DNA from 3 places in the Luteibacter yeojuensis genome. Region 1 is predicted to be linked to each of the others. Evidence: riboswitches for the same ligand, from Rfam matches in the RefSeq annotation. Region 1 holds a riboswitch; each other region holds the start of a gene.
What was found. A riboswitch is a leader RNA that binds a small molecule or an ion and turns the genes downstream of it on or off. The one in region 1 is predicted to bind cobalamin.
Positions count from the first base shown of each region.

Region 2: linked by a shared signal. The riboswitch ahead of HBF32_RS17940 (ribonucleoside-diphosphate reductase subunit alpha) and the one ahead of HBF32_RS14360 (TonB-dependent receptor domain-containing protein) in region 1 are both predicted to bind cobalamin.
Region 3: linked by a shared signal. The riboswitch ahead of btuB (TonB-dependent vitamin B12 receptor) and the one ahead of HBF32_RS14360 (TonB-dependent receptor domain-containing protein) in region 1 are both predicted to bind cobalamin.

Region 1 is NZ_JAAQTL010000001.1:3,167,555-3,174,806, forward strand. Features, by position in the region: gene HBF32_RS14355 (efflux RND transporter permease subunit) at 1-2,213, opposite strand, end outside; gene HBF32_RS14360 (TonB-dependent receptor domain-containing protein) at 2,447-4,327, opposite strand; cobalamin riboswitch at 4,484-4,696, opposite strand; gene HBF32_RS14365 (TonB-dependent receptor) at 4,965-7,252, shown strand, end outside.
Region 2 is NZ_JAAQTL010000003.1:83,082-90,333, forward strand. Features, by position in the region: gene HBF32_RS17925 (MerR family transcriptional regulator) at 1-417, opposite strand, end outside; gene HBF32_RS17930 (acyl-CoA thioesterase) at 484-891, opposite strand; gene HBF32_RS17935 (ribonucleotide-diphosphate reductase subunit beta) at 916-1,944, opposite strand; gene HBF32_RS17940 (ribonucleoside-diphosphate reductase subunit alpha) at 2,059-4,566, opposite strand; cobalamin riboswitch at 4,720-4,930, opposite strand; gene HBF32_RS17945 (response regulator) at 5,056-6,645, shown strand; gene HBF32_RS17950 (SDR family oxidoreductase) at 6,669-7,252, opposite strand, start outside.
Region 3 is NZ_JAAQTL010000003.1:123,498-130,749, forward strand. Features, by position in the region: gene HBF32_RS19665 (diguanylate cyclase) at 1-558, opposite strand, end outside; gene HBF32_RS18090 (hypothetical protein) at 572-838, opposite strand; gene HBF32_RS18095 (SAM-dependent methyltransferase) at 936-1,736, opposite strand; partial or broken gene HBF32_RS18100 (acyltransferase family protein) at 1,884-2,987, shown strand; cobalamin riboswitch at 2,984-3,213, shown strand; gene btuB (TonB-dependent vitamin B12 receptor) at 3,292-5,208, shown strand; gene HBF32_RS18110 (hypothetical protein) at 5,236-5,817, shown strand; gene cobO (cob(I)yrinic acid a,c-diamide adenosyltransferase) at 5,841-6,443, shown strand; gene HBF32_RS18120 (cobyrinic acid a,c-diamide synthase CobB) at 6,440-7,252, shown strand, end outside.

The DNA.
Region 1 (7,252 bases):
ATCGTGCCCATGCCCACGTGCAGGCGGCCCGCGGCCTCGCGGTCCACCTTCAGCATCTGCTGCTTGCCGACGATGTCGAAGTCGCTGCCGACATCGCGGAATTCCTTCATCGTGCGCATCTGCCGCACCAGCTTCAGCGCCCAGGGCTGGAGGTCTTCGCCGCTGGTGCTGATCAGCTGGAAGGAGTACTGGCCGCGGTTGCTGTTGCCGCCGCCGCCGCCGAGGAACTGCACCGGGTTCATGAACACCTGGACGTCGGAGATCTTCTCGTACTCCTTGCCCAGGCGCTCCATGATTTCCTTGATCGACTCCTTGCGCTCGCCGGGGCCGCTGCCCTTGGGCTTCAGGTCGACGAACATCAGACCCTGGTTGCCGACGGCGCCGCCGTTGTCGCCGCCGAGGATGGTCGTGACGTCGGCCACCGTGCTGTCGGCCTGCATGATGTCGCCGACCCGGTTCAGTCGCCGGGTCATTTCGTCCGGCGAGATGTTCGCGTCGGCGCTGATCTGCGCCTGCAGCATGCCGGTGTCTTCGTCGGGCATGAAGTTGCCGCCGGCGGTCTTCACCACCGCGATGCCCAGCAGGATGGTGGCCGCGAGCAGGATCAACGGCTGCCAGCGCATCAGGCGGCGGTGGTGCATGGCCCAGTCGAGCGCGCGCTGGTAGACGTGGAGGAAGCCGCGGTCGAAGCGTTCCAGTGCGCGCTCCCAGCGCGCGGGCTTGCGGTCCGGCGGGTCGTGCTTCAGGTAGCGGGCGCACAGCGCGGGCGTCAGCGTCAGCGACACCACCGCCGAGATCAGCACCGCCGAGGCCAGCGTCACCGAGAACTCGCGCAGGAGCTTGGTGATCATGTTGTTGCCGAACAGCAGCGGGGCGAACACCGCCACCAGCGACAGCGTGATGGAGATGACGGTGAAGCCGATCTCGCGCACGCCCTCGAGGGCGGCCTCCATCGGCCTGGCGCCGCTCTCCATGTGGCGCACGATGTTCTCGATGACCACGATGGCGTCGTCGACGACGAAGCCGATGCAAAGCACCAGCGCCATCAGCGACATGGTGTTGAGGGTGTAACCCAGCGACCACATCACGACGAAGGCGCCGGCCAGGGAGAGCGGCACGCTCAGCGTGGCGATCAGCGTTGGCCCCAGGCGGCGCAGGAACACCATCATCACCAGCACCACCATGAGGATACTGATCATGAGGGCGACCTTGACCTCGTGCAGCGCCGACTGCGTGGTCTGGGTGAGGTCGAAGATGGGGGTCACCTGCGCATCGGCCGGCAGCAGCGCGCGGAATCGCGGCAGCGCGGCGCGGATGGCGTTCGCGGTGGCGATGGAATTGGCCTCCGGACGCTTGCTGATCTGCATGGTCACCGAGCGCTCGCCCTGGAACCAGGCTTTCTGGTACTGGTCCTGCTGCCCGCTGTAGACCTTCGCGATGTCCGAAAGTCGCACCGGGATGTTGTTCTTCACGGCGATCAGTATGTTGCCGAACTCGGACGGGTCGTGCAGCCCGTCGTTCGCGATCACCGTCATCTGCGTCTTGCCGTCGGAAAGCAGGCCCTGCGGCGAATTCACGTTCGCGGCCTGCAAGGCGTTGGAGACGTCGTTGGTGGTGATGCCCTTCGAGGACAGCGCGTTCGTGTCCAGTTCGATGCGCACGGCATGCGGCGTGCCACCGAACACCTGCACGCGCGACACGCCGTCGATCTGCGCCACGGCCGGGCGAATCAGCGTGTCCACTACGTCGTAGAGCTTGTCCGGCGGCATGGTCTTCGAGGTGAAGGCCACCAGCAGCACGGGAATCTGCCCGGTATCGAACTTGAAGTACTGCGGCGGTGACGGCATGCCGGCCGGCAGGTCCGCCGCGGCCGCGTTGATGGCGGCCTGCACGTCGCGCGCGGCCGCGTCCGTGGAGCGGTCGAGGTTGAAGCGGATGCGCACGAAACCGGCGCCCTCCACGCTGTTCGAGTACATCTGGTCGATGCCGGGTATCTGGCCCAGGTGCCTTTCCAGCGGCGCGATCACCGTCGACGCCATCGTCTGCGCGCTGGCGCCGGGCATCTGCGTCTGGATGAACACGGCTGGCACTTCGACCGACGGCAACGCGGCGACGCCCAGCAGCATGTACGCCAGCGCACCGGCCAGCGTAAGGCCCGCCGCAAGCAGCGAGGTGCCTTTCGGCCGGCGAATGAATGGAGCAAAAAAGTTCACGGCACTTCCTGTGTGGGCGGAGCCCACACTCCGCGCCCGCGAACTTTATGACTTCCTGCCGGATTCGTCGCGTGTGCCTTTAGTACGGACCGTGCCGTTAGGCATGGGTTTCCGCCCCCATATCCTCTGTAGGAGCCGCTATAGCGGCGAGGGAACCGCCCTCACGGCCTCGCCGCTCCGTTGGCCTCTCGCCGCTATAGCGGCTCCTACAGGAGGCATGGCATCCGTCAGGCTTAACGCATCGGCGAATAGCGCAGCGTCAGGTAACAGGTGCGGCCGAGCTGGTTGTAGTAGGCCGCTGTCTCGTAGCGTTTGTCCGCCACGTTCGCCACGCGCGCCTGCACGCTCCAGTCCGCGTCGACGTGCCAGGTTACGCGTAGGTCGGCGGTGGCGTAGCCGCCCAGCCGGCGCGTGTTGGCCGCATCGTCGTAGCTGTAGCCCGCCGCATTCATCGAGCCGCCGAGGGTGAACGCGCCAAGGTCCTTGTCGATGTCGACGCGCCCGATGCGCCGCGGGCGGCGGGCCAGCAGGTTGTCCTTCTGCGCACCGGTGTCGCGGTTCTCCGGCTGCTGGAAGGTGAGGTAGCCGCGAAGGTGCCAGCCGTCCACGTCCGCGCCGGCCTGTCCCTCCAGGCCACGGATCCGCGCCTTGCTGACGTTGATCGGAAGGAAGTTGGCATCGAAGCCGATCAGGTCGTCGACCTCGGTGGTATAGGCACTCACCGCCCAGCTCCAGACGCCCGGGCGCGCGGAAAGACCCAGCTCCGCCGTCCGCGATCTCTCCGGATCGAGGTTCACGGGCGCGCCGTACGGATAGAACTCGTCGTTGAAGGTGGGTGCGTGGAAGGCCGTGCCATAGGACGCGGTGACCTTCATGCCGTTGCCGAAGCGGAACCCGTAGGCCGCCGAGCCGGTGGTGTGGTTGCCGAACTGTGTGTTGTGCTCATGGCGTGCCGACAGTTCCAGTTCGTGCGGACCGTAGACGCCACGATACAGGGCGAACGCGCCGGTGTTGTTCCGCGAATCGGCCAGGTAAGCGGTGTCGCTCTCCAGTTTCTCCTGCTGGTAGTCGACGCCCGCGGTGAGCACCTGGTTCGCCGCCAGCGTGAAGTCGTTCTGCCAGGAAGCCTGGTTGCGCTTCGAATAGAGGTAGCCGACGCGTGCCCTGTCGACGCCGTAGTTCACCGCATCGAGGGTCTTGTCCGGGCCGTCGAGGTAATTGTCGGCGCGGTCCTGGTTCTGGCCCACGGAGAGCGACATGCGCCAGCCTGTCGTCGCATCGAAGGCGAGCTTCGCGCCCGCTACCTGCTGCGAACGGCGGGTGACGTTCTGGAAATCGCCGTCGTAGTCGATGTCGCCCTTGCTGCGCAGCCAGCTGCCGGTCAGCTCGGTGCCGTCGTCCCAGCGATACCCGCCGGAGAGCGCGCCGTTGTAGGTGCGGTACGCGTCGCGATCCGGCTCGTCGGTGAAGCAGCCGGCGAACGCCGCGGCGGCGCCGACGCGGCAGGCATTGATGCCCGAGGTGTACTGGCCGCCGAGGCTCGCGTTGTACCAGCCGTGCGTCGTGCCGCCGGAGAGCCCGGCCTGGCCGGCGGCATAGCCGTGGCTGCCGCCGGTGAGCGAAAACGTGGGCGCCGGAGCCTGCCCCATGTCCCCATGGCGGGTGAATATCTGGATGACGCCGCCGATCGCGTCGGACCCGTACACCGCGGAGCGCGGACCCCGCACGACCTCGATCCGGTCGATCTGTTCGACGGGGAGCTGCTCGTAGGCGGGAAGCCCGGCGCCGACCGTCCCCACGCGGACACCGTCGACGAGCACGAGGGTGTGCGAGGAGTTCGTGCCGCGCATGAACAGCGAGGTCTGCTGGCCGAGCCCGCCGGTGCTGGACAGCGCGACGCCAGGCAGGCCGGCAAGAAGGTCCTGCACGTCGAGCGGCTGCAGGCGCTCGATGTCCTCGCGCGCGATCACCGTGACCGGGGCAAGCACCTCGTCCAGTGGCGTGGCGAAACGACTGGCGGTCACCACGACGGGATCGAGGCGGTCGGGCACGTCGGCCGCGTGGGCCGTGGCGATGGTCGACAGCAGGGCCGTCGCAAGCAGGGTCTTCCTCATCTCACCGATTTCCTGGACCGCCACCGCGGCCGTTGCACGGGGCCGACGAGGAGGACAGGCGAACGGCGAACGGGAAGGGGCCCGGAAGCTGTCCGGATCCGCCCTCCGCGAATCGACCGAAACAGGGACACCCACCCCAAGGCGGGGCGGGCGGTCATCGGGCCGGTCTCCGGACTCGCGCCAGCCATCGCCGATGGCTGCTCCGGTGCCTTCCCGCTTTCGCAGTGGCTTACGACCGGAGCCGCAGGAAAGCGTGGAAGCCCTCCCGATTGACGCATACCGTTGCGGGGGCAGTGCCGGCCTTGCCTAGGAACTGGCGCACCGGCTTCCCGTTTCAGCCCCCGAAAACGCTTTCGAGGGCCACCCGAACGTGCGGGATGCTACTCCGCAAGTCCCTGTCTGTCACGGAATTTTCACAAAAAACCTTAACGGGCCCTTGACGATCGCGAAATAATTCGATTACAAGCTTAGGAGATTGCCGTCATGGGGCGAGATCTTTCGCCACGGGGGCGTGTCCGTGAACCACCACATCCTGGGGAGGATGGGCGGAGCGGGCACGACGACGGTCATCGCGAACAGAAGTCCCGGTCCCATCATGGCGACGGGCTTCCTTGCTGTTTATTCGGGGAGACAACACATGCAACGTTCCACCCGCCGCAATGGCGTCATTCGCCGCTCCACCCTGTGCACCGCGCTCGCCCTTTGTTTTGCCAGCGGCGCCGTGCTCGCCCAGTCCAATGCTTCCGGTGTCGTGTTCGGCCGTGTCGCACAGCCTGAAGGCGCCGTCGTCCACCTGCAGAACCTCGACACCGGCCTGACCCGCGACGTCAGCGTCGACGCCGATGGCCGTTACCGCGCCAGCTCCATGCCGGTCGGTCGCTACAAGGTCTCCGTCGAGCGCGGCGGCCAGGTCGCCGAAACCCGCGACAATGTCCAGGTGACCCTGGGCGGCGGCGTGGACGTGTCCTTCGCGGGCGCCGCCGCCACCGCCGAGGCGCAGAACCTCGAAGGCGTGCAGGTTACCGGCAACGTGCTGCCCGCGATCGACGTGTCGCAGGTCGACTCGCGCACCGTCCTCACTTCCGAACAGCTGCAGAAGCTGCCGCTCGCCCGTGACGTGACCGCCGCCGCGCTGCTCGCGCCGGGCGTCATCTCCGGCGACAGCCGTTACGGCAACGTCGCTTCGTTCGGCGGTTCGTCGGCTTCGGAAAACCAGTACTACATCAACGGCTACGCGGTCACCAACGCGCTGACCGGCCTGGGCTTCACCAGCCTGCCGTACGACGCGATCGACCAGCAGCAGATCTTCACCGGCGGCTACGGCGCGGAATACGGCCGTTCGACCGGCGGCGTGATCAACATCGTCACCAAGCGCGGTGGTAACACCTGGAAGGGTGGCGTCGGCATGTACTTCCAGCCGTCGGCGCTGCGCCAGAATCCGCGCAACATCTACCGCACGAACGGCACGCTCTACCAAGACCGCTCGGACAACAAGAGCACCGACACGCAGTACACCGGTTACATCAGCGGTCCGCTGATCCAGGACAAGCTGTTCCTGTTCGCCGCGGGTGACTTCACCCGCTCCAACAGCCGGAACACCAGCGTGGTGACCGCGCCGCAGAGGACGTACCAGGAGCAGAAGGCCACCAAGTGGCTGGCCAAGATCGACTGGAACATCACGGACAACCACCTGCTGGAAGTCACCGGCCTCGGCGACAAGACCAACACCGACCGCAGCGTCTACAAGTACGATTACCCGAACGGTACCCGCGCCAATTACATCGGCACGGACAACCTGAAGAACTTCGACGCGGGCCCGGGCTCGGCGCCGGGCGGCGACGTCTACATCGCCAAGTACACGGGCTACATCACCGACGACCTGACGATCAACGCGCTGTACGGTCACAGCAAGACGGTGCACGAGCGCAACCTCGCCTACGCGTCCAATCCGAACTGCCCGTGGATCACCGATAACCGTTCGGTCAGCACCCCGATCGTGGGTTGCAGCCTGGTCAACGGCACCGTTCTCGGCGATGGCGCGGAAGACAAGACGCATGGCTATCGCCTCGACGTCGAATACCGCATTGGCGACCACGACCTGCGCGTCGGCGTGGATAACCAGACCCTCGAATCCTACGCGGGCAACGAGTACGAAGGCGGCTACCGCTGGGTGTACAAGGACGCCGGTACCGTGCCGAACCGTCCGGACATCGTGCCGCCCCCGGGTGCCGATTATTTCGTCGAAAAGCGTCTGTTCAAGACCGGCGCGGGCGTGAAGACCGAGCAGGAAGCGCAGTACATCGAAGACCACTGGCAGGTCACCGATCGCTGGATGGTGTACCTCGGCCTGCGTAACGAGCAGTTCAAGAACATCAACGGCAGTGGCGCCACCTACGTGAAGCAGCGTCACCAGCTGGCTCCGCGCCTGGGTGCCACCTGGGACGTGTTCGGCGATTCGACCTTCAAGATCTACGCGAACGCCGGCCGCTACCACCTCGCCATCCCGTCGAACGTCGCCATCCGCGGCGCCTCGGCCTCCACGTACTACAGCGAGTACTACTCGTATACGGGCGTGGGCCCGAATGGCGAGCCGACGGGCACCACGCAGCTGGGTAGCCGCCGTTACCTCAACGGCGAGGACGGCACCCCGCTCGATCCGAAGACCGTGGCCGCACAGGGTATCGACGCCTACTACCAGGACGAGTACATCCTCGGTTTCGACAAGGCGATCAGCGACAACTGGAGCTTCGGCGCCAAGGCCACCTACCGCAAGCTGAAGAGCTCGATCGACGACTTCTGCGATTCGCGTCCGTTCGAGTCCTATGCCGAGCGCAACGGCATCGATATCACCAACGCCTCGCTGCCGGGCTGCTACCTGTTCAACCCGGGCAAGTCGAACACGTTCCTCGTGGACGTCGGTGGCGG
Region 2 (7,252 bases), on a different contig from region 1:
TGCCGCCGGGGTGGGCGGTTCGGCGGGGGAGGGATGGGGAACGGGCTCGTCCGGGTAGATCGAGCGGTAGAGGGCGATCTTCTCGTCCAGGCGCGCGATCGTCTCGGTCAGGTCGGCCAACTGATCGCGCAGCTTCGCGGCGTGCCGGGCGAGCAGGTCGCCGCGCTCGCGGATACTCTCCGGCGTCTCGCCAAGACGGCGCAGGCGCACGTATTCCTGGATGTCGCGCATGGACATGCCGGTGCAGCGCAGTTTCAGGACGAAGCGGATGAGCCGCATCTCGGCGTCGCCGTAGACGCGCTGGCCGCTCCGTCGCGGCACGGGCTCGATCAGGCCGATCTGCTCGTAATAACGAAGCGTATGCGTGGTCAGGCCGGTCGCGAGAGCGGCCTCGGCGATGGTCATGGTGTCGGGCATACGGAAAGCGTACGCCTTCGAGTGCGCTCTAAGTCAACACCGGGCCCACACCGAGCGCGTCGCGGGTCAGGCCTGCGGGGGATCGACCGGCGTCGGCTTCAGGTCGTTGTCCAGCGCGATCATCGTGAAGGTGCCGCGGGTGCAGAGCTCCCTCGCGCCGGTGAGGAGTTCTTCCGTGAACATCGCAACGTCCACCTTCATCGACGTGCGGCCGACCGAGACCACCGTGGCGACCAGTTCCACCATCTGCCCCTTGCGGACGGGGACGTGGAAGTCCACCTGCTCCGAGCGGGCGGTCACCACCACCTTGCGCGAATAGCGCGAGGCGGCGAGGAAGGCCGCCTTGTCCATCCACGCCAGCGCCTGGCCGCCGAACAGCGTGCCGAGGTGGTTCGTGTGGTCCGGGAAGACGATCTCGAGGACACGGGTCTCGGTCGGTCGGGCGATGGGAAGCATGGCGGGGTCTTCGGTCATGATGCCCTGCATTCTACGCGCACATCAGAAGGCCTGGTCGAAGGCAACTTCGCCCTGTACGCCCACCTGGTAGGACGACACCCGCCGTTCGAAGAAGTTGGTCAGTTCCTGCACGTCTTGCAGATCCATGAAGTCGAACGGATTCTTCGCGCCGTACTTCTTCGGCATGTCCAGTTGCGTCAGGCGCTGGTCGGCGCAGTACTCGAGGTACTGGCGCATGTCGGCCACCGAGAGGCCGGCGACGCCGCCGGAGAGCACGTCCTGGGCGAACTGCGTCTCGCAGGCGATGGCTTCCTCGAGCATCGCTTCCACCTGCTCGCGCATCCTGTCGTCGAACAGGTCGGGTTCCTGCTCGCGCACGGTGCGCACCACGTCGAAGGCGAACGCCATGTGGCCGGATTCGTCGCGGAAGACCCAGTTGGTGCCCGAAGCCAGGCCGTGCAGAAGGCCGCGCGAACGCAGGTAATACACATAGGCGAAAGCCGCGAAGAAGAACAGGCCTTCGATGCATGCGGCGAAGCAGATCAGGTTGAGCAGGAACTGGCGACGGTGCTCCCGCGTCTCGAGGCGGCCGAGGTCCTGGATCGAGTCGATCCACTTGAAGCAGAACTCGCCCTTCTGCCGGATCGAGGGGATGCTCTCGATGGCGGCGAAGGCCTTGTTGCGCTCCGCCGGCTCCGGGATGTAGGTGTCCAGCAGGGTGAGGTAGAACTGCACGTGCAGCGCTTCCTCGTAAAGCTGTCGCGAGAGGAACATGCGCGCCTCGGGCGAGTTCACGTGCCGGTAGAGGTTCAGCACGAGGTTGTTCGACACGATGGTGTCGCCGGTGGCGAAGAACGCCACGAGGCGATGGATCAGGTGGCGGTCCGCGTCGGACATCTTCGCCGAGAGGTCGGTGACGTCGAGCGAGAAATCCACCTCCTCCACCGTCCAGGTGTTGCGGATGGCGGCGCGGTACATCTCGTAGAACCGCGGGTACTTCATCGGGCGCAGGGTCAGTTCGAAACCCGGGTCGAGGATGTGGGCGTCGCGGGCGATCGGGGAAGCGGACATGGAATCTCCGGGTAATACGTGTAGGAGCCGCTATAGCGGCGAGGGGAATCCGCCTCGCCGCTTCGCCGCTCCATGGGTTTCTCGCCGCTATGGCGGCTCCTGCAGGGAGTGGAGCTACTGGCAGGCTTCGCAGTATTCGGGGTTTTCCAGCGAGCAGAAGACGGCGGCTTCCGCCTGCTCCTGCGCATCGGCGACGACCGGTGCCGGCGCGACGGCAGCCGCGCTGACCGTCGTCTTGGCGATGCGCGTGGCAGGCCGCGAGCGCAGGTAGTACGTCGTCTTGATCCCGGCCTTCCATGCGTACATGTACATGGAGGAAAGCTGGCCGATGTTCGGATTCTCCATGAACAGGTTCAGCGACTGGCTTTGGTCGATGTATGCGCCGCGCGCGGCGGCCAGGTCGATCAGCGCCTTCTGCGGCAATTCCCAGGTGGTGCGGTACACGGCGCGCAGCTCGCCGGGAATCGCGGCGATACCCTGCACCGACCCCTCGGCCAGCTTGATCTGGTCGCGGATCTCCGCGGTCCACAGGCCCAGCGTCTTCAGTTCTTCCACGAGGTAGCGATTCACCACGAGGAAGTCGCCCGAGAGCGTCTCGCGCTTGAACAGGTTGGACACCTGCGGCTCGATGCACTCGTAGCAACCGGCGATGGACGCGATGGTCGCCGTGGGGGCGATGGCGATCAGCAGCGAGTTGCGCAGGCCGTTCGCCTTGATCTTGGCGCGCAGTTCGGCCCAGCGCGTGTCCTTGCCGGAAGGCGACGACGCCGGCCAGTAGTCGAACTGCAGCTCGCCGTTCGCGGCGCGGCTTTCCTCGAAGCCCGGATGCGCGCCCTCGTTCTCCGCGATCTCGTTGGACATCGACAGCGCGTGGAAGTAGATCTCCTCGGCGATGCGGGTGGAAAGCGCGCGCGCCTCTTCCGAGTCGAACGGCAGGCGCAGCTTGAAGAAGACGTCCTGCAGGCCCATCACGCCGAGGCCGACCGGGCGCCATTTCATGTTCGCCGTCTTCGCCGTGGCGATCGGGTAGAAGTTGAGGTCGATCACGCGGTTGAGCTGGCGCACCGCGGTGCGGACCGTCGTGGCGAGCTTGTCGTAGTCGAACCGTCCGTCCGTCACGTGGCGGGCGAGGTTGATCGAGCCGAGGTTGCACACCGCGGTCTCGTTCTCGTTCGTCACCTCGAGGATCTCGGTGCACAGGTTCGAAAGGTGGATCACGTTCTGCGGCAGCGCCGTCTGGTTGCTGGTGGCATTGGAACGGTCCTTGAAGGTCATCCAGCCGTTGCCGGTCTGCGCCAGCGAGCGGAGCATGCGCGCATAGAGCTCCCGGGCCTTGACCGTCTTCGCGGCCAGGCCGTCCGCCTCGGCCTTTTCGTAGGCGGCATCGAAGGCGGCGCCCCATGTGTCGACGAAGTGCGGCACGATCTTCGGGTCGAACAGCGACCAGTCGCCGTCGGCTTCCACTCGGCGCATGAACAGGTCCGGCACCCAGTTCGCGAGGTTGAGGTTGTGCGTGCGGCGCGCGTCGTCGCCGGTGTTCTCGCGCAGCTCGAGGAATTCCTCGATGTCGGCGTGCCACGATTCCAGGTAGACGCAGGCCGCGCCCTTGCGCTTGCCGCCCTGGTTCACCGCGGCCACCGACGCGTCGAGCGTCTTCAGCCACGGCACCAGGCCGTTGGAATGCCCGTTGGTACCCTTGATGAGCGAGCCGCGCGAGCGGATGCGCGAATAGGCGAGGCCGATGCCCCCCGCGAACTTCGACAGCTGCGCCACGTCGCCATATTTGGCATAGATGGATTCCAGCGCGTCCTGCGGCGAATCGAGCAGGAAGCACGAGGACAGTTGTTCGTGCGCGGTACCCGCGTTGAACAGCGTCGGCGAGCTGGCCAGGTACTCCAGCGACGAGAGCATGCGGTACAGCTCGAGCGTCTCCGCCACGTCGTTGCCGCCGAGCGCGCACGCGATGCGCATGAAGAAGTACTGCGGCGTCTCGATCACGAAGCGCCTGGTCGGGTGGCGCAGCAGGTAGCGGTCGTACACCGTGCGCAGGCCGAAGTACTCGAAGCGGCGCGAGGCGCCCGTGTCGACCGCGTCGTTGAGCTTGCGCGCGTTCGCCTGCACGAAGTCGCGCAGCCGCTCGTTGAGGATGCCCAGCTCGAAGCCGCTGGCGATCGACTGCGAGAAGGAATGGATGTCCTGTCCGGACACTTCCTTGTCGACGAAGGCGGCGAGCAGGCGCGCGGCGAGCTGGCCGTATTCCGGCTCTTCGGCGGTGAGCGCCGCGGCCGTGCGGATCGAGAGCTGGTCGAGTTCCTGCGTGGTGGCGCCGTCGTAGAGACCGCCGATCGTCTTCAGCGCCACGCGCATCGGATCGACGGCGTACAGCCCGTCGGCGGTGCGCGTCACCGCGCGGACGATCTTGTTCACGTCGACCGCTTCCTGGCCGCCGTTGCGCTTGGTGACGCGCATCTGTCCCGGATTGTGCGGAGGCGTCAGGACGAAGGCGGGGGGCGCATCGTGGCGGTAGCCCGCGGCGGGTGCCTTTTCGGCGGTCGCGGTGGGGGTGACGGCAGCGTCGGCCGTCTCGGTGCGCTCGCGCGCGGCGGAATCCATCGTGGTCATGTGTGGCGTGCCCCAGGGCCAGGTTCAAACTCCCGTTCCCTCGGACGGGGCTCGAAGTGGCGGCGACACGGGACAGGCCGTGGACGGACGCCGCAGGGCGGCTCCGGTCCTCGACGTGCTTCCCCGCGGAAGCCGTCACTGAGATCGGCACCGATCAGGTACCGATTGCTGGCAGGTCTTCGGACTCGTGGACGGGGCCCGGAGGCCTTGCCTACCCGTCGCTTCCCAGTCACGGAGGACCAGTGCAATGAAACGGGGTCGTTTCCACTTACCGCTGCGGGGCAGTTCCGGATTCGCACCGGATTCCCTCAAGTCCGGCACGGCGATTGTCGCCACCCCGGACACCAGCGAGACACACGATATAGACACCGGTGCTGGCGGTCAACACAAGATATAGTGCTGCGCCGTGGTGTGAAGACCGTCTACACAAAGCGCACGAAGCTCCGACGCTAGAATCGGCGCCCGACCGGACACCCCGCCCAGAGGCCGATGCTGCCACCATCCACCGAGGAACCCGCCTCCTTCACCCACGACCAGCTGCGCCAGGCGCAGAAGATGGATGCCATCGGCAAGCTCACGGGTGGCGTCGCACACGATTTCAACAACCTGCTGCAGGTCATCAGCGGCAACCTCCAGCTGCTCGCGTCCGACGTGGCCGGCAATCCCCGTGCCGAGAGACGCCTCGCGAACGCGATGGCCGGCGTCAATCGCGGCACCAAGCTCGCGGCGCAGCTGCTGGCCTTCGGCCGCCGCCAGCCGCTGGCGCCCAAGGTCGTCAACATCGGGCGCTTCGTCCGCGACATGGACGACCTGTTGCGCCGCACGCTGGGCGAGGAGATCGAGGTCGAGACCGTGGTCGCCGGCGGGCTCTGGAACACGCTGGTCGATCCGGGCAACGTGGAAAACGCGTTGCTGAACCTGGCGATCAACGCCCGCGACGCGATGGAGGGCAGGGGGCGGCTCACCATCGAGGCCGGCAACGCCCTGCTGGATGCCTCCTACGCGTCCGCGCACGGCGACCTTCGCGCGGGGCAGTACGTGATGATCGCCGTCACCGACACCGGCAGCGGCATCGCCCCGGAAATCATCGAGCAGGTCTTCGAGCCGTTCTTCACCACGAAGCCGGAGGGACAGGGCACGGGCCTCGGCCTCTCGATGGTTTACGGCTTCGTGAAACAGTCCGGCGGCCACGTGAAGATCTACAGCGAGCCGGGACACGGCACCACGGTCAAGATCTACCTTCCGCGGTCCACCCAGAGCGAGGATCGCGTGGTGGATATCGAGGAAGACCATCCTCGCGGCGGCGACGAGACCATCCTCGTGGTGGAAGACGACGACGCCGTGCGCGACACCGTCGTGGCCATGCTGGGCGACCTGGGCTACCGCGTGCTGAAGGCGCGCGATGCGCAAAGCGCGCTGTCTATCGTCGAGAGCGGCATCGCCGTCGACCTGTTATTCACCGACGTGGTGATGCCCGGCGCGCTGCGCAGTCCGGAACTCGCGCGCAAGGCCGCCGAGCGACAGCCCGGCATCGCCGTGCTGTTCACCTCCGGCTACACCGAGAACGCCATCGTCCACGGTGGCCGACTGGACGAGGGCGTGGAGCTGCTGAGCAAGCCGTATTCGCGCGACCAGCTGGCTCGCCGCGTGCGCCACCTGCTCGCGGACAGGGCACGGAAGGCGGCGGTGGCCGACGGCCTCTCTCATGTCGCAGTGGTGCCGGAGAAGGCCCTGCGCGTGCTCGTCGTGGAAGACGACGCCCTGATCCGCATGTCGATCACGGAGATGCTGGAAAGCCGCGGCCACATCGCCTTCGAGGCAGGCGACGGCAACGAGGCCCTGCGTCTGCACGGCGCGCAGCCGATCGACGTGCTGCTCGCGGACGTGGGCCTGCCCGGCATGAACGGCGTGGAAGTGGCGGAGAAGCTGCGCGAGACGCAGCCCGACCTGCCCGTGCTCTACGCCACCGGCGACCACACGGCGAACGGCGTGCAGCGCGACGACCGCACGGCGATCATCGTGAAGCCGTACGGCGTGGCGGACCTGATGGACGCGATCGGGCGCATCGCCGGCCGTTAGGCTCGTGGCGCCGCCGCTCGCGCTCAGGGCAGCATGTGCCCGCCGGTGACGCCATAGGTCTCGCCGGTCACGAAACTCGCTTCCTGGCTCGCCAGCAGCACGTACACCGGCGCGCATTCCACCGGCTGTCCGGGGCGGCCAAGCGGCACGTTCTTGCCGAATTCCACCAGCTTGTCCTGCGGCTGGCCGCCGCTCGGTTGCAGTGGCGTCCACACGGGACCGGGCGCCACGGCGTTCACGCGGATACCTTTCTCCGCCGCCTGCTTCGCCAGCGACTTCGTGAACGCGACGATGGCCGCCTTGGTCGGGGCATAGTCGAGGAGGATGTCCGACGGCTCATAGGCCTGGATGGACGCGGTATTCACGATCGCCGCACCCGGCGGCATGTGCGGCATGGCCGCCTTGGTCAGCCAGAACAGCGCGAAGACGTTGGTGCGGAAGGTGGCCTCGAACGCTTCGGTATCCAGTTCCTCGATCGACTTCGCGAACTGCTGGCGACCGGCGACGTTGGCGAGGATGTCGAGTCCACCCAGTTCCTTCACCGCCTTCGCGACCAGCTCCTTGCAGAATGCCTCGTCCTTGAGGTCGCCGGGAACGCCGGCGACCT
Region 3 (7,252 bases), on a different contig from region 1:
GTCGCCGGTAGGCGTGCTCTGGATCATGCGTTCGGCATAATCGGCGGCAAGCTCGTACTGGCCCGCGGTCGCGAGCATCTGCGCCGCCTCGCCGAGACCTTGCAGGCGTGCCTGTGGATCGGTGATCCCGGGGAGCATGTCGGTGAGCTCGGTGAGCCGCGAAAAGGCCTCCTGGTAGCGATGCGCGATGCCCAGGATGTTGATCAGCGTGGCGGTGGCGCGGAACCGCAGCACCTTGTCGGGCGAACCGCCGACGACGGCCTCGAGGAGCGGGGCCGCGTCGTCGTAATCGCCGGCATAAGCCACCTGCCAGGCTTCCAGGTAGCGCAGGTGGGCGAGCTGTGCCGCGGTGAGCTTTCCCGAGTCGTTGCCCAGGCGGGTGAGCGTCTCGAGGAAGTCGCGATGGTCGGATGTCTTGTTGGCATCGGCCCAGGCGAGGGTCGCGGTCGCGTCCTCGCCCGGCGCGAGCTGGGCGAGGACGGTGCCGGCATGGGCCGCCAGGGCGAACAGCGCGATCGCCGGCCTGCAGCGGCGGAAGATGCGACCTGCGGTGCCCACCTGCCGGAACGCCTTATGCCTGGCGCCGCGCGATGCGGATGGCGGTTTCGTCGTCCTCGCTTTCCTCTTCCTTTTCCTCTTCCTGGTCGAGCTGGATGCCGTAGAACGTGCCCGGCGCGAGCCGGTCGCGCAGGACGGTGTCGTCCCCGGCGAGGATCGCAGCCGTCAGGTCGGCGTCGACCGCGGAGGCGGCGAGTTCGTGGGCTAGCGCGTCGGCGCCTGCGGTACGCAGCGTGGCGTCTGCGCCCATGCGCTCCAGAAAATCGATAACGTTCGACATGATTTCCCCTGTTTGATGGCACCGGACACCTCCCCAGGTGGCCGCGCGCCCGCCGATCATAACGCGCCGGGCAAGGGTGTCGGTGAAGGCGTTTCGTTCAGGATTCGCCGGCAAGCGCGGCGAGCCGGCCGCGGATGGCGGGATCGGCTTCCATGGCACGGCACGGTGGTATCGCCAGCGTGTCGGACATGCCGAGGGTCGCCTCCGGCAGGGCGGACAGTGGCATGCGTTCGATGCGCGGCGCCTGGAAGGGGAGGGTCGCCGCACGGTAGACGATCGCCTCGTGGCGCAGGGGATAGTGGCGCACCAATACGTCCACGAGCACACCGAGGCGCGCGGCATCGGTATCGAACCGCCCGCCGCCGAGGTCGCCGGCAATGCCCACCTGCCACAACAGCAGCCATGCCGAGGTGTCGACCATGCGACGGTGGAGCATGAACTGTGTCGCCTCGAAGTGCTGGCAGCCGAACCTGCCCGGGTCGAGACCGAGATCGGCATAGAGGCAATCTTCCGAGGACACCCCTGGTTCCATGGTCGCCACGAAGCCTTCCTCCCGTGCGCGCACCACGGCCTCGTGCGGGGCCTGCGCGAAGACGCCGGGGTGGCCGTAGAACACGCCGCAGACCCGCCGCCCGGCACGCACCTCGGCGAGCATGGCCTCGACCATCTCGCGATACGTGGCCCGGCGCGCCTTACCGTCGGTGTAGAAGGCCTGCAGGCTGCGGACGTCGGCGTGCATCCGCCGCACCCACTGTTCGACGAGGCCGTCGGAAACGCCGACGAAGACCACGTCGGCCGAAACGATGTGGCTGCGCGCCAGCGGCGTCAGATGCGATCCGAGCGTCATGCCAAGGCCCACGCATGCAAGCGACCCCCGCGCCCCTTCCGTCATTCGCATCCCCCCGTTCCGATGGCGCCATCATAGCCGTCGTTCCTGCGAAGGCAGGAACCCAGCGACTCCTGCGCCCGAAAACTGCCACACATGGCACCTCGCCTCGCCTCACCCGTGCCCCAGCATCCCTTCGCCGACAAAGGGGAGCCGCCGATGCAAAGGACGCCGGGACTGGATACGCTTCGCGCCATCGCGATCGTCTGGGTGATGCTGTTCCACAGCGTCTATGTCGGCGGTCTCGGCGAAGGCTTCGGCTGGCTGGAGCGTTCCGGGTGGATGGGCGTGGACTTGTTCTTCGTGCTGAGCGGCTACCTCATCGGTTCGCAGGTCCTGACGTCGCTGAAGGCCACAGGCGGTATCGATGTCGCGGACTTCTACCGGCGCCGAAGCGTACGCATCCTGCCGGCGTTCCTCGTGGTGTTCGCCATCTATGCCTTCCTGCCGGCCTGGCGCGAAACCCCGGGCATGCAGCCGTGGTGGCAGTTCCCGACCTTCACCTTCAACCTGCTGTTCGACGCCAGCGACAACTACGCGTTCTCGCACGTGTGGTCGTTATGCGTCGAGGAACACTTCTACCTCGTATTCCCGTTCCTGGCCTTCGCGCTCACCCGCCGTCCGGCGGCCTGGAAGCTGGCGGCTGCCTGCGGTGTCGTGGTGCTTGGCGGCATCGTCCTTCGCGCGTGGCTCTGGACGCACATGCTGGCACCGGTACGCGACGCCGGCGGCAATGCCGGCCTCGCGTACCTGCGTCACCTCTATTACCCCACGTGGTCGCGCCTCGACGGCCTCGTGGCGGGCGTCGCCCTCGCCGCCTGTCGCGTGTACCGGCCGGCGACCATGGACTGGATGCGCGCGCGCGCCGGATCGCTGCTGGTCAGCGGCCTGTTCGTGCTCGGCCTGTCGCTCGCCCTGTTCGACGGCGCCCGCATGGCTTTCTGGCCCTGCGTGATCGGCTATCCGCTGCTCTCGCTGGCCATGGCCGCATTCGTCGCCGCAGCCAGCGGGTCCACCTGGCTGGCGCGCCTGGAGATTCCCGGTGCCGGCTGGCTGGCACGCGCCTCGTATAGCTTGTACCTGAGCCACAAGCTCGTCTTCGCCTTCATGGAGAGGAGTCTGGACGGCCATCTGGCGGACCATCGTTTCCTGCGCTTCGGCCTTTTCGCCGTCGCCACCCTCGCCGGCGGCGCCTTGCTCCACTATCTCGTCGAGCGTCCCTTCCTGCGCTGGCGTGACCGTCGCGCCTCCGCTTCGGCTACACTGTCGCCGCCCAAGGTGATCCAAGGCGTACACGCCGCGGATTGAAACGGGAATCCGGTGACGCGCGCGGTCTCCACGCCGCCGCCATTCCGGAGCTGCCCCCGCAACGGTAGGCGAGCAAAAGGTCGGCAACGAGCCACTGTGCCAGCAGGCATGGGAAGGCGCCGACCGGCAGGACATTCCTGCGCTCGCGAGCCCGGAGACCGGCCCGAGGTACACCGGACAGGCGGAGGGCCATGTCGTGGGTGGCCGTCGCGCCAAGCCGCCGGCAATCCCGCATCCCTGTTCCCGTCCCTCGCCATTCATGCCGCGCGGGTTGGCGCGGTCAGCAGGGAGTCACCACGTGTCGTTTCGTTCCTCCACCCTCGCGGTCGCCATCGCGACGGCCTTCCTCGCGCCCGTCGTATCCTTCGCCGACGAGCCTTCCTCCGACCTCGACACGGTCGTGGTCACTGCCAGCCGCACCGAACAGTCGGCCGGCCAGGTCCTGGCCGCCTCCACCGTGATCGACCGCACCGAGATCGAACGCCTGCAGCCGCGCTCGCTGGCCGACTTGCTGGGCCGCACGCCCGGCGTATCCATCGCCAACAATGGCGGCCCGGGCAAGGCCACATCCGTCTTCATGCGCGGCACCGAAGCCGACCACGTCCTCGTGCTGGTGGACAGCGTGAAGGTGGGCTCGGTCACCTCGGGCACCGCCGCCTTCCAGGACATCCCGGTCGATCAGATCGAGCGCATCGAGATCGTGCGCGGCCCGTATTCGAGCCTGTACGGCTCCGACGCCCTCGGCGGCGTCATCCAGATCTTCACCCGCCATCCCGAAGGCGCCTTTGTCCCGAACGTCTCCGTGGGCGTGGGCAGTTACGACACCTTGCGCGGTTCCGCCGGTTTCGCCGGCCGCGGCACGCAGGGCTGGTATTCGGTGGAAGCCAGCCACGACCAGACCGACGGCATCAATGCCTGTCGCGGCAAGCCCAGCCCGGGCGGTGGCGGGTGCTTCACCTATGAGCCGGACAAGGACGGTTACCGCAACAACGCGCTGTCGCTGAAGGGCGGCTGGCGCTTCGACGAACAGTGGGACGCGGACGCCAGCGCCACGCGCACGGAAGGCCGCAACCATTACGACGGCACCAGCAGCAACTTCGCCGAATCGGCGACCCAGGTGCTTGGCGGCCGCGTGCGCTACAAGCCGGCGAAGGACGTGCTTGTCACGGCGAACGTCGGTCGCAGCGAAGACCTCTCCACCGATGAGGAGAACGGCGTCTACGCCGACACGTTCAACACGCATCGCGACCTCGCGTCCGTGCAGGCGGATATCGGCCGGGTCTCCGCTGGCGCCGGCCTCACCACGCTGGGCTTCGACTGGCAGCGCGATCGCGTCGTCGGCAATACCGATTACCTCGTGGATGCCCGCCGCAACCATGCGTTGTTCGCCCAGTGGCAGGGCGAATTCGGCGACAGCTCCGTGCAGGGAAGCCTGCGCCGCGACGAGAACAGCCAGTTCGGCGGCAAGACCACCGGCAGCCTTCAGTACGGCTACGCGCTGACGAAGGAACTGCGGGTCACCGGCAGCTACGGCACCGCGTTCAAGGCACCCACGTTCAACGATCTCTACTACCCCGACTACGGCAATCCCGGTCTCGGTCCGGAAACTTCGCGGAACTGGGAGCTGGGCCTGCGCGGCACGCCCGCTTGGGGCAATTGGTCGCTCAATGCGTTCCAGAACAAGATCGATAACCTGATCGTCTTCGATGCCAGCCTCAGCGGCCCGCTGTTCCCCTTCGGCGGCGCGAACAACATCGCGCGTTCGCGCATCCGCGGCGTGGAACTGGCGGCGGACACCACTTTCGGCGACTGGCGTGTCTCCGGCAACGCCACGTGGCTCCAGCCGGAAGACGATGGCGACGGCCCCACGCACGGCAACCTGCTGCCGCGCCGGGCGCGTCGCACGGCGCACCTCGATGTCGACCGCGGCTTCGGCGCGCTGAGCGTCGGCGCGAGCGTGTCGGGCTCCGGTTATCGCTACGACGACACCGCGAACGCCAACCGCCTCGGCGGCTATGCGCTCACCGACCTGCGCGCGGCCTATGCCTTCGCCGATGCGTGGAAGGTCGAGCTGTCGGCGAACAACGTGTTCGACCGTCATTACGAAACCGCCCGCTACTTCAACCAGCCCGGCCGCAACTGGCTGCTCACGCTGCGCTACCAGCCGCGTTCCTGATCCGTCCAATCCCTGGGAGATTCCGCGATGAAACCCTTGTCACGCCCCCTGTTCGCCGCCGTCGCCGCCTTGTTCGCGATCCTCATGATCGCCACGCGCTTCAACCACTTTGGCGATGCCCTGCATCTGCCGGACGCGTCGATGGCATTGTTCTTCCTCGGTGGCATCTACCTGCGCAAGCACCTCGCCTTCGTCGGCTTCGTCGTCCTCTCGGTGTTGGTGGACTGGTACTCGGTGACCTATGCGGGCGTGAGCGATTTCTGCATCACCATGGCGTATTCGTTCATGCCGCTGGCATATGCGGTGCTTTGGTACGCGGGTCGCCTGGCCGCACCGCGCTACAACGGTTCCCTGGCCTCGCATGCGCTGGTCTTCGGCAGCCTGCTGGTCGGCGCGACGCTGTCGTACGCCGTGTCCAACGGTGCCTTCTACTGGCTCGGCGGACGCTATACGGACCCGAACATGACCCAGTACGTGCAGCGCTTCTTCCAGTGGGCACCGCTGTTCGTCCGCGCCGCGGCGGGCTACGTCCTGGCCGCGCAGGTGGTGCAGGCGCTGGTGTTCCGCTTCGTGCCGCGTGCCGCCGACGATCGGACCGCGCGGGCATGAACGACACCACGTCGTGGCAGGCCATGGACGAGGAGGCCCGTCACCGCGACCGCATGCGCCGCAAGAAGGAACTGATCGACCGGCGCATCGCGCGCGCCACCATCGATCGCGGCGTGCTGGTGGTGAACACCGGTAACGGGAAAGGCAAGAGTTCGTCTGGCTTCGGTATGCTGGCGAGGTCGCTCGGGCATGGTTTCCGCTGTGGCGTGGTGCAGTTCATCAAGGGCAGTTTCTCCACCGGCGAGGAGGCGTTTTTCCGCATGTTCGAGGACGGCCCGCTGGACTACCACGTGATGGGCGAGGGCTACACCTGGGAAACCCAGGACAAGGCCCGCGATATCGCCGCGGCGACGGCCGCCTGGGAAGAAGCGGAGCGCATGCTGCGCGATCCGTCCTACGACTTCATCCTCCTGGACGAACTGAATATCGCGCTGGTGAAAAACTACGTCCCGTTGGAGCGCGTGCTCCAGGCGCTGGTCGCGCGCCCGGAAAGGCAGCACGTCGTCGTGACCGGCCGCGGCGCTCCCGACGCGCTCGTCGCGGTCGCCGACACGGTCACCGAGATGCGCGTGGTGAAACACGCCTACCAGGCGGGCATCCGCGCGCAGAAGGGCGTGGAGCTATGAGCCGGCGCTGTCCCGCGCTGCTGGTTTCCGCGCCGGCCTCGGGGCAGGGCAAGACCAGCGTGACCGCGGCGCTCGCCAGGGCGCACACCCGACGGGGCCGGCGTGTGCGCGTGTTCAAGACCGGGCCCGACTTCCTCGATCCGATGATCCTCGAGCGGGCCAGCGGCGCGCCGGTCTACCAGCTCGATCCCTGGATGGGTGGCGACGACGACGTGCGCGGGCGCCTGTACGAGGCCGCCGGCGAGGCGGACCTGATCCTCGTCGAAGGCGTGATGGGTCTGTTCGACGGTTCGCCATCCAGCGCGGACCTCGCCATCGCGTATGGCCTGCCGGTCATGGCGGTGATCGATGGCAGCGCCATGGCACAGACCTTCGGTGCGCTGGCGCATGGACTGGCGACCTACCGGCCGGGCCTGTCGCTGGGCGGGGTGCTCGCCAACCGCGTCGGCAGCGCGTATCACGCGGGGCTGCTGCGCGACAGCCTGCCCCCCGGTCTGCAGTGGTATGGCAGCTTGCCGCGCGACGCGGCGATGACCCTCCCGGAGCGCCACCTCGGCCTCGTTGCCGCGGGCGAACTGGCCGACATCGAAGGGCGGCTGGATGCCCTCGCCGATGCCTGGCTTGCGCAGGGTGTCGTGGACCTTCCGCCGGCGGTCGCGTTCGCCGCACCGGCGGCCACCGTGACCGAACCTCGCCTCGACGGCGTGCGCATCGCCATCGCGCGCGATGCCGCGTTCGCTTTCATCTATCCCGCGAACCTCGACATGCTGCGCGCGGCCGGCGCGGCGCTTTCCTTCTTTTCGCCCGTC